DNA from 2 places in the Kineococcus rhizosphaerae genome. Region 1 is predicted to be linked to the other one. Evidence: riboswitches for the same ligand, from Rfam matches in the RefSeq annotation. Region 1 holds a riboswitch; the other holds the start of a gene.
The links. Region 1 has a riboswitch for glycine ahead of gcvP (aminomethyl-transferring glycine dehydrogenase). Riboswitches for the same ligand answer to the same signal wherever they lie in the genome.

Region 2: another riboswitch for glycine. It lies ahead of gcvT (glycine cleavage system aminomethyltransferase GcvT); the one in region 1 lies ahead of gcvP (aminomethyl-transferring glycine dehydrogenase).

What each region holds. Positions count from the first base shown of each region.
Region 1 covers NZ_PVZF01000001.1:63,294-67,484, forward strand. Annotated here, with positions in the region: gene CLV37_RS00320 (SMI1/KNR4 family protein) at 1-564, opposite strand, end outside; gene CLV37_RS00325 (ParA family protein) at 709-1,470, opposite strand; glycine riboswitch at 1,520-1,615, shown strand; gene gcvP (aminomethyl-transferring glycine dehydrogenase) at 1,689-4,191, shown strand, end outside.
Region 2 covers NZ_PVZF01000003.1:19,054-23,244, forward strand. Annotated here, with positions in the region: gene CLV37_RS07175 (LysR family transcriptional regulator) at 1-108, shown strand, start outside; gene CLV37_RS07180 (L-serine ammonia-lyase) at 89-1,495, opposite strand; gene gcvT (glycine cleavage system aminomethyltransferase GcvT) at 1,499-2,608, opposite strand; glycine riboswitch at 2,649-2,739, opposite strand; glycine riboswitch at 2,748-2,825, opposite strand; gene CLV37_RS07190 (tautomerase family protein) at 2,893-3,282, opposite strand; gene CLV37_RS07195 (LacI family DNA-binding transcriptional regulator) at 3,311-4,191, opposite strand, start outside.

The DNA of each region.
Region 1 (4,191 bases):
GAGCCCGACGCGCCAGGAGTGCTGGTAGCCCTCCCCGTCGTCGGCCAGCACGATCTGCTCGGCGACGGCCCGGCTGCTGCCGAGCCGGACGGCGATCAGCTCCTCGTCGCGGGCGAACAGGGGCAGCAGCGCCGGCGGGGCGGCGAGTCCGGGGCCCTGCCCGCTGGCCCGTCGCAGGGCCTCCTCGAGGGTCAGCGGGACCCAGCCGCCGGGGCCGACGCTGGGGGCGCTGGTGCGGTAGGCGGTGCGGACGGGGTCGACCCCGTCGATCGCCCGCCACCAGGCACGCGCCCCGCGGGGCAGGAGCAGGCCCAGCTGGCGTTCCACGGCGTCCAGGCGGGCGTCGTCGACGCCGGGGCGCAGGCGGGTGGCGATGTCCGCGCCCGAGCGGGTCCACTGCGCCCGCAGGCGCTGGACGAGGCCGGTGATGCGGTCGGACTCGGGGTCGGTGGCCGGCAGGCGCACGGGCGCGGGGACGGCACCGGCCGGTCGGGCGGGGCGCACGAGGCGTGGCGCGCGGGAGGTGGGCTGGCCGGCTTCGAGGGGGGTGTTGGACGACGTCACAGGACCTCCTAGGACCCGCAGCGTGCGCGGGCAGAGCGGGGGCGGCACCAACGGGGGTGTTCCCCGGGCGCACGCCGTCTCAGGACGGTAGACGCTCGCGGATCATCCCGCACCTTGGACGTACCGCACCCCGGAACGGTTCCCTCACGCGGGGGCGAGCACCCGGTCCAGGATGCTGTCGAACTGCCCCGCAAGCGTTCTGGCCGTCCGGGTCCTCAGCGCGTGCAGGGGGACGCCGGCGCCCTGCGACTGCGGCACCGACACCCGGTCGGGCAGGGGCTCCAGGACGAGGTCGCCGAACAGCGCCCGCAGCTCCTCGTACCGGAACCTCTGCTCGCCCGAGCGCGGGGTGAAGCGGTTGACCTGGATGCCGACGATCCGGGGGGCCTGCCGCAGGGCGCGCACCTCCCGCACCGTGCGGTCCACGGCGGCGACGGAGAACCGGCTGGCGTCGGAGACGACGAGGACGGCGTCGGCCGCCCGCCACGCCGAGCGCGTCAGGCCGTTGAGCGAGGGCGGGGTGTCGAGCAGGGCCAGCGCGTGGTCGTCGAGCTTCTTCAGCGCGCGCCGCAACGACTTCAGCGTCTCCTCGTCCGCGTCGGGGGTGTCCAGGCCGGCCGAGGCGTCCGAGCCCGTCAGCACGTCGAGCAGACCGGGGTGGTCGTCGACCCAGCCGCTGGGCGCGACGGCCTCCTCGGCGACCCTGCGCTTGGGGGCCGACAGGACCGCGGCCACGTCGTGGGCCCGCTGGGCCGTCACGTCCAGGCCGGACGTGGCGTCCGCCTGGGGGTCCAGGTCGACGACGAGGGCGCTGGTGCCGCGGTGGAGGGCGGCCGAGGCGAGCCCGAGGACGACGGAGGTCTTGCCCACCCCGCCCTTGGCGCTGCAGACGGCGAGGCTGATCACGGCGCAGACCATAGCGGCGCGCCGAACCCGTAGAGTGGAGGCTGGCCGTTCACCTCGTGTGGGAGAGATCCCGATCCTGACCGATCGGGGCGCCGAAGGGGCAACATCCCCGGAACCTCTCAGGCGGAAGGACCACGTGGGGTTGGCCGCTCTGGAGCTCACCCGCGGGTGGGTGACAGACGGGGAGGTCCACCCAGTCCACGACCTCCGGAGAGCCGATGTCCTCGCCGTCCGTCCCCGCCACCGAACTGCCCGAGTTCACCCCCGAACCGGCGGCCCTGCCGTTCAGCGCCCGCCACATCGGCCCGGACGCCGCGGCCGTGGCCCGGATGCTGTCCGTCGTGGGCCTGGACTCCCTCGACGACCTCGTGGACCGGGCCGTGCCCGCGGGGATCCGCGACGGCGTGCTCGACCTGCCCGAGGCGCTCGACGAGACGTCGGTGACGGCCGCGCTGCGCGCGCTGGCCGCGAAGAACCGCGTGGTCCCCTCGATGATCGGTCTCGGGTACGTCGGCACCCGCACCCCGGCCGTGGTGCGCCGCAACGTCCTGGAGGACCCGGCCTGGTACACGGCGTACACGCCGTACCAGCCGGAGATCTCCCAGGGGCGGCTGGAGGCCCTGCTGAACTTCCAGACCGCGGTCACCGACCTGACGGGCCTGGCGATCGCCAACGCCTCCCTGCTCGACGAGGGCACCGCCGCCGCCGAGGCCATGACGCTGGCGCGCCGGACGTCCAAGGCCCCCGCCGGTGCCGTCTTCGCCGTCGACGCCGACGTCCTGCCGCAGACCCTCGCGGTCCTGCGCACCCGTGCGCTGCCGCTGGGGCTGGAGCTGGCCGTCGTCGACCTCGACGCCCCCGAGCCGCTGGCCGGTCTGGACGCGGTCTTCGGCCTGCTCGTGCAGTACCCGGGCGCTTCGGGCAAGGTCCGCGACCTCGCGCCCGTCGTGGCCGACGCCCACGCCCGCGGGGCCGTCGCCGTGGCCGCCGCCGACCTGCTCGCGCTGACCCAGCTCGTCGCACCGGGCGAGTTCGGCGCCGACGTCGCCGTGGGCTCCAGCCAGCGCTTCGGCGTCCCGATGGGCGCCGGTGGTCCGCACGCGGCGTACATGGCCGTGCGCAAGGGCCTGGAGCGGTCCCTGCCCGGCCGGCTCGTCGGGGTCTCCGTCGACGCCGACGGCAACCCGGCCTACCGCCTGGCGCTGCAGACCCGCGAGCAGCACATCCGCCGCGACAAGGCCACCTCCAACATCTGCACCGCCCAGGTCCTGCTGGCCGTGATGGCCGGCTGCTACGCCGTCTGGCACGGCCCGGAGGGGTTGCGCGCCATCGGGGCCCAGGTCGCCCGCCGCGCCGCCGCGCTCGCGCAGACCCTGCGGGCGGGCGGCGTCGAGGTCGTCCACGACGCCTTCTTCGACACGGTCCTGACCCGGGTCCCGGGCCGGGCGCGCGCCGTCGTCGACGCCGCGGTGGCCGCCGGGGTGAACCTGCGGTTCGTCGACGCCGACCACGTCGGGCTCACGGTCGACGAGACGACCACCGACGCCCACGTCGCGGCGGCCCTGGCCGGGTTCGGCCTGGACCCCGCCGAGGTGAGCGCCGAACCCGCGCTGCCCGCGGCCCTGCGCCGCACGTCGGAGTACCTGACGCACCCAGTGTTCTCGCAGCACCGCTCCGAGACGGCGATGCTGCGCTACCTGCGCCGGCTGTCCGACGCCGACTACGCCCTGGACCGCGGGGCCATCCCGCTGGGCTCGTGCACGATGAAGCTCAACGCCACGACCGAGCTGGAGCCGATCTCCTGGCCCGAGTTCGCCGACCTGCACCCGTACGCCCCCGCCGACCAGCTCGCGGGGACGGCCGAGCTCGTCGCCGACCTCGAGCGCTGGCTCGCCGAGGTCACCGGCTACGACGCGGTCTCGCTGCAGCCCAACGCCGGTTCGCAGGGGGAGTTCGCCGGGCTGCTGGCCATCCGCGCCTACCACGTGGCCCAGGGCCACGGGGAGCGCTCGGTCTGCCTCATCCCCAGCTCCGCGCACGGCACGAACGCCGCCAGCGCCGTCATGGCCGGGCTGAAGGTCGTCGTCGTGGCCTGCGACGAGGCCGGCAACGTCGACCTGGACGACCTGCGCGCCAAGGTGTCCGAGCACGCCCACGACCTGGCCGCGCTCATGGTCACCTACCCCTCCACGCACGGGGTGTACGAGGAGTCGATCCGCGAGGTCTGCGGGCTCGTCCACGACGCCGGTGGGCAGGTCTACGTCGACGGCGCGAACCTCAACGCCCTCGTCGGCCTGGCCCGGCCCGGCAAGTTCGGCGCCGACGTCTCGCACCTGAACCTGCACAAGACGTTCTGCATCCCGCACGGCGGTGGCGGCCCCGGCGTCGGGCCCGTCGCGGTCCGCTCCCACCTCGCGCCGTTCCTGCCCTCCACCGCCCCCGACGCCGGCGGGGTGGGGATGGTCTCGGCCGCCCCGTACGGTTCGGCGGGGATCCTGCCGATCCCGTGGGCCTACCTGCGCCTCATGGGCCCCGACGGGCTGCGCGCCGCGACCGTCCAGGCCGTCCTGTCGGCCAACTACGTCGCGGCCCGGCTGTCCGAGGCGTTCCCCGTCCTGTACCGCGGGCCGGGCGGGCTCGTGGCCCACGAGTGCATCCTGGACCTGCGGCCGATGACCAAGGCCACGGGCGTCACGGTCGACGACGTCGCCAAGCGCCTCG
Region 2 (4,191 bases), on a different contig from region 1:
TCCCTGGCCTCGGCCCGGCCCACCGCGGAACGTCCCGCCCGCAGGGCGGTCACCGCGTTCTGCCGCGAGGTCGAACGGGACGCGCGGGTCAGCACTCGGGGACGTTGACCCCCACCGCCGGGCGGCCCACCACCGTCAGCGCCAGCCCGCCCAGCGACGTCTCCTTGTACTCCGAGCGCATGTGCGCCCCCGTCTGGCGCATCGTCGCGATCGCCGTGTCCAGGCTCACGACGTGGCTGCCGTCGCCGCGCAGCGCCGTGCGCGCCGCGTGGATCGCCGTCGTGGCCCCCACCGCGTTCCGCTCGATGCAGGGGATCTGCACGAGCCCGCCGACCGGGTCGCACGTCAGGCCCAGGTGGTGCTCCACGGCGATCTCGGCCGCGTTCTCCACCTGCTCGGGGGTCCCCCCGAGGACCTCGGCCAGCCCGGCGGCCGCCATCGCGCTCGCCGAGCCCACCTCGCCCTGGCACCCGACCTCGGCCCCGGAGATCGAGCCGGTCTCCTTCAGGACGATCCCGATCCCCCCGGCCGCCAGCAGGAAGCGCACGGTCGCCGCGTCGTCGGCGCCGGGCACGAAGCGCCGGTGGAAGTGCAGGACGGCCGGCACGATGCCCGCCGCGCCGTTGGTGGGTGCGGTCACGACCCGGCCGCCGGCGGCGTTCTCCTCGTTGACGGCGAGCGCGAACAGGCTCACCCAGTCCATGGCGTGCAGGACGTCGGACTCCGACGACCCCTCCTCGGCCAGCAGTTGCGCGTGCAGCCGCGGCGCGCGCCGGCGCACGCCCAGCCCGCCGGGCAGGGTGCCGTCGGTGACGAGGCCGTGGTCGACGCAGGCGCGCATGGCCGCGAAGATCCGCAGCAGGCCGGCGTCGACCTCCTCGGCCGGGCGCAGGCTCTCCTCGTTGCGCCGCACCAGGTCCGCGACGCCCAGACCGGTTTCCCGGCAGTGCTCGAGCAGCTCGGCGGCCGTCCGGAAACCCCACGGCAACCCCGCCCCGGACCCCACGACGGGGGCGGCGGCGTCGAGGGGGTCGTCCTTCACGAAACCCCCGCCGACGGAGTACGAGGTCCGCTGGGCGAGGACGTTCCCGTCGCCGTCGCGGGCGGTGAACACCATGCCGTTGGGGTGGGCGGGCAGCGAGGCCGTGACGAGCCGGACGTCGGCGTCGGGGTCGAACCCCACGGCGTGCCGCCGCAGGACCCGCAGTTCCCGCGACGCCCTGATCTCGTCGAGGTACCCCTCGACGGCGTCGGGGTCGACGAGTTCGGGACGTTCGCCGAGCAGGCCCAGGACGACGGCCCGGTCGCTGCCGTGCCCGCGGCCGGTGGCCCCCAGGGAGCCGTGCAGGTCGACCGTGACCGAGCGCACCCGCGGCAGGAGGCCGTCGCGCTCGAGCCCCTCGGCGAAGGCGAGCGCGGCGCGCATGGGACCGACGGTGTGCGAGCTCGACGGCCCGATGCCGATCGAGAACATGTCGAAGACGGACAGGGCCACGGCTCAGCGCTCCCGGCGGTAGAACGGCAGGGCGACGACCTCGACGGGCAGCGCAGTGCCGCGCACGTCGACGTGCAGCGCCGTCCCGGGGGCGGAGAGCTCGCGCTGGACGTAGGCCATGGCGACGGGGAAGCCCAGCGTCGGGGACAGGGCCCCGCTGGTCACCTCCCCGACGGCGGACCCGTCGTGCACGACGGCGTACCCCGCGCGCGGCGCCCGGCGCCCGGCGCCCCGCAACCCCACGAGGACCCGCGCGGGCTCGGTGCCGGCGAGCCGCCGGAGCGCGTCGTACCCCACGCCGCCGGGTTCCTTGTCGAGCTTCACCACGCGGCCCAGACCGGCGGCGAAGGGCGTGACGTCCCGGCTCAGCTCGTGCCCGTACAGCGGCATCCCGGCCTCCAGGCGCAGGGTGTCGCGGCAGGCCAGGCCCGCGGGGACGCCCCCGTGCTCGCGGGTCGCGGCCAGCAGGGCGTCCCAGACGGCGAGGGCGTGGGCGACGGGGACGAAGACCTCGAACCCGTCCTCGCCGGTGTACCCGGTGCGGGCCAGGAGCACCTCCACGTCGCCCGAGGCCCCGGCCAGGACGGCCGGCAGGCAGCGGTAGTAGCCCAGGGCGCCCAGGTCGGCGTCGACGAGCGGGCCGACGACGGCCAGGGAGGCCGGGCCCTGGACGGCGACGAGGGCCCAGCCGGCCGTCTCGTCGGCGACGACGGCGTCGAAGCCGGCGCAGCGCTCGGTCAGCGCGGCCACGACGACGGCCGCGTTGGCGGCGTTGGCGACGACGAGGAACTCCTGCTCCCCGAGCCGGTAGGTCACGAGGTCGTCGAGGATGCCGCCGTCGGCGTCGACGACCATGCCGTAGGCCGCGCGCCCCAGCGGCATCGTGGACGGCGTGCCGACGAGGGCGTGGTCGAGGGCGCGGGCGGCCTCGGGGCCGCTGACGCGGACCTCGCCCATGTGCGAGAGGTCGAAGATCCCGGCGGTGGTGCGCACGGCCTGGTGCTCGGCGAGGTCGGAGGCGTAGCGCAGCGGCATCGACCAGCCGGCGAAGTCGGTCATCGAGGCGCCGAGGGCGGCGTGGGCGGCCGCGAGCGGGCTGGGGGTGCTCGACATCGGGTGGGCTCCTCTCGTCACGGCCGCACCTGCGGCCGAGCTGACCCCCTCTGTCGCGGGACCTGAGAGCTTCACCCCTCGCGGAGCTTTCCCCGTCGGTGAGGACCGTGGGGTCCTGCTTTCCAGAGCGGCCTGCCTGCGGCGGTGCGGGGACCTGAGAGGTTCCGGGGTGGTTGCTCCTACGGTGCCCACCGCGCGCGGTGGGGCTCTCCCGCCGGGGCGGAGCGGCCGTGTGTGCAGTTGTGGCCCTCAGCGTGACACACGGCCGTCCCCGCGGGCCACGCTCAGAGCTCGCCGGTGAGGAACTGCGCCCGGCCGTGCCCGAAGGACCAGTCGGCGTCGGAGTTCTCGACGACGGAGACGACGACGTCGCTCGGCGCGGTGCCGGCCGCCTCCTCCAGGTTGCGCACCAGCAGGCGGTAGAAGGCCTCCTTCTGCTCGCGGCTGCGCGGGCGGCTGGTCACCTGCAGGAGCACGACGGCGTCGGTGCGCTCGATGCCCAGACCGGTGTCGTGGACGACGAGCTCGCCCCGCGGGTGCTGGTGGACGACCTGGTAGCGGTCGCCGGCGGGCACCTCGAAGGCCTCGACGACGGCGGCGTGGGCGGCGTCGAGCAGGGCGGTCAGCTCGGCGGGGGTGCGGCCGGCGACGAGGTCGAAGCGGAGCAGGGGCACGGATCCTCCTGAGGACTAGTTTGTCCTGTCATTCTGACATGAAGACCAATCCAGTGGTACCCCGCACGACCAGCCGCGGTTCGAGCACGACGTCCGAGGCGTTCGCGCCCGGCTCACCCCCCGGCTCCCCCTCCAGCCGCTCGACCGCCAGCCGCACGGCCGAGCGCGCCTGCTCGGCCGGGTCCTGACTGACGGAGGTGAGCTGCACGTGCCCGAGCCGGGCCAGCGGGCTGTCGTCGTACCCGGTGACCGAGACCCGCCCCGGCACGGCGATCCCCTCGCGGTTCAGGACGTCGAGGAACCCGAGGGCGACGCGGTCGCTGACGGCCGCGACCGCCGTCCCGGACCACCCCCCGTCGAGCACCCGGCGCGCCGCCTCGACCCCCGAGGCCTCGTCGAAACCGGCGTCGACCGTGCGGACGGCGAGCCCGGCCCCGGCCGCCGCCCGCTCCAGACCCGCGCGCCGGTCGGCCGCGATGTCGCCGGCCCCGCCGCTGACGTGCAGCACCTCGCGGTGCCCGAGCCCGGCCAGGTGCTCGACGACCAGCCGCATCCCGACCTCGTCGGAGGCGCGCACGACGTCGGGGCCGCGCCCGGGCCCGGGCCGCGAACGGCGCCCGAGCACGACGACGGGGACCCGCGCGTCGAGGGCCGCCAGCTCCGGCCCGCTCGCCTCCGGGCCGAGCACCAGCAACGCCTCGCACCGCGAGTCCAGGAGGGTCTCGACGGCCGCCCGCTCGCCGCGCGTGCGCGTCACGGCGGCGAGCACGACCTCGTAGCCGGCCTCCTCGGCCGCCGACTGCAGCTCCTCGACGAGCTCGGCGTGGAAGGCGTTGCGGACGTCGAGCACCACCCCCAGCAGGCGCGAGCGGCGCAGCGCCAGCGAGCTGGCGGCCCGGTCGGCGCGGT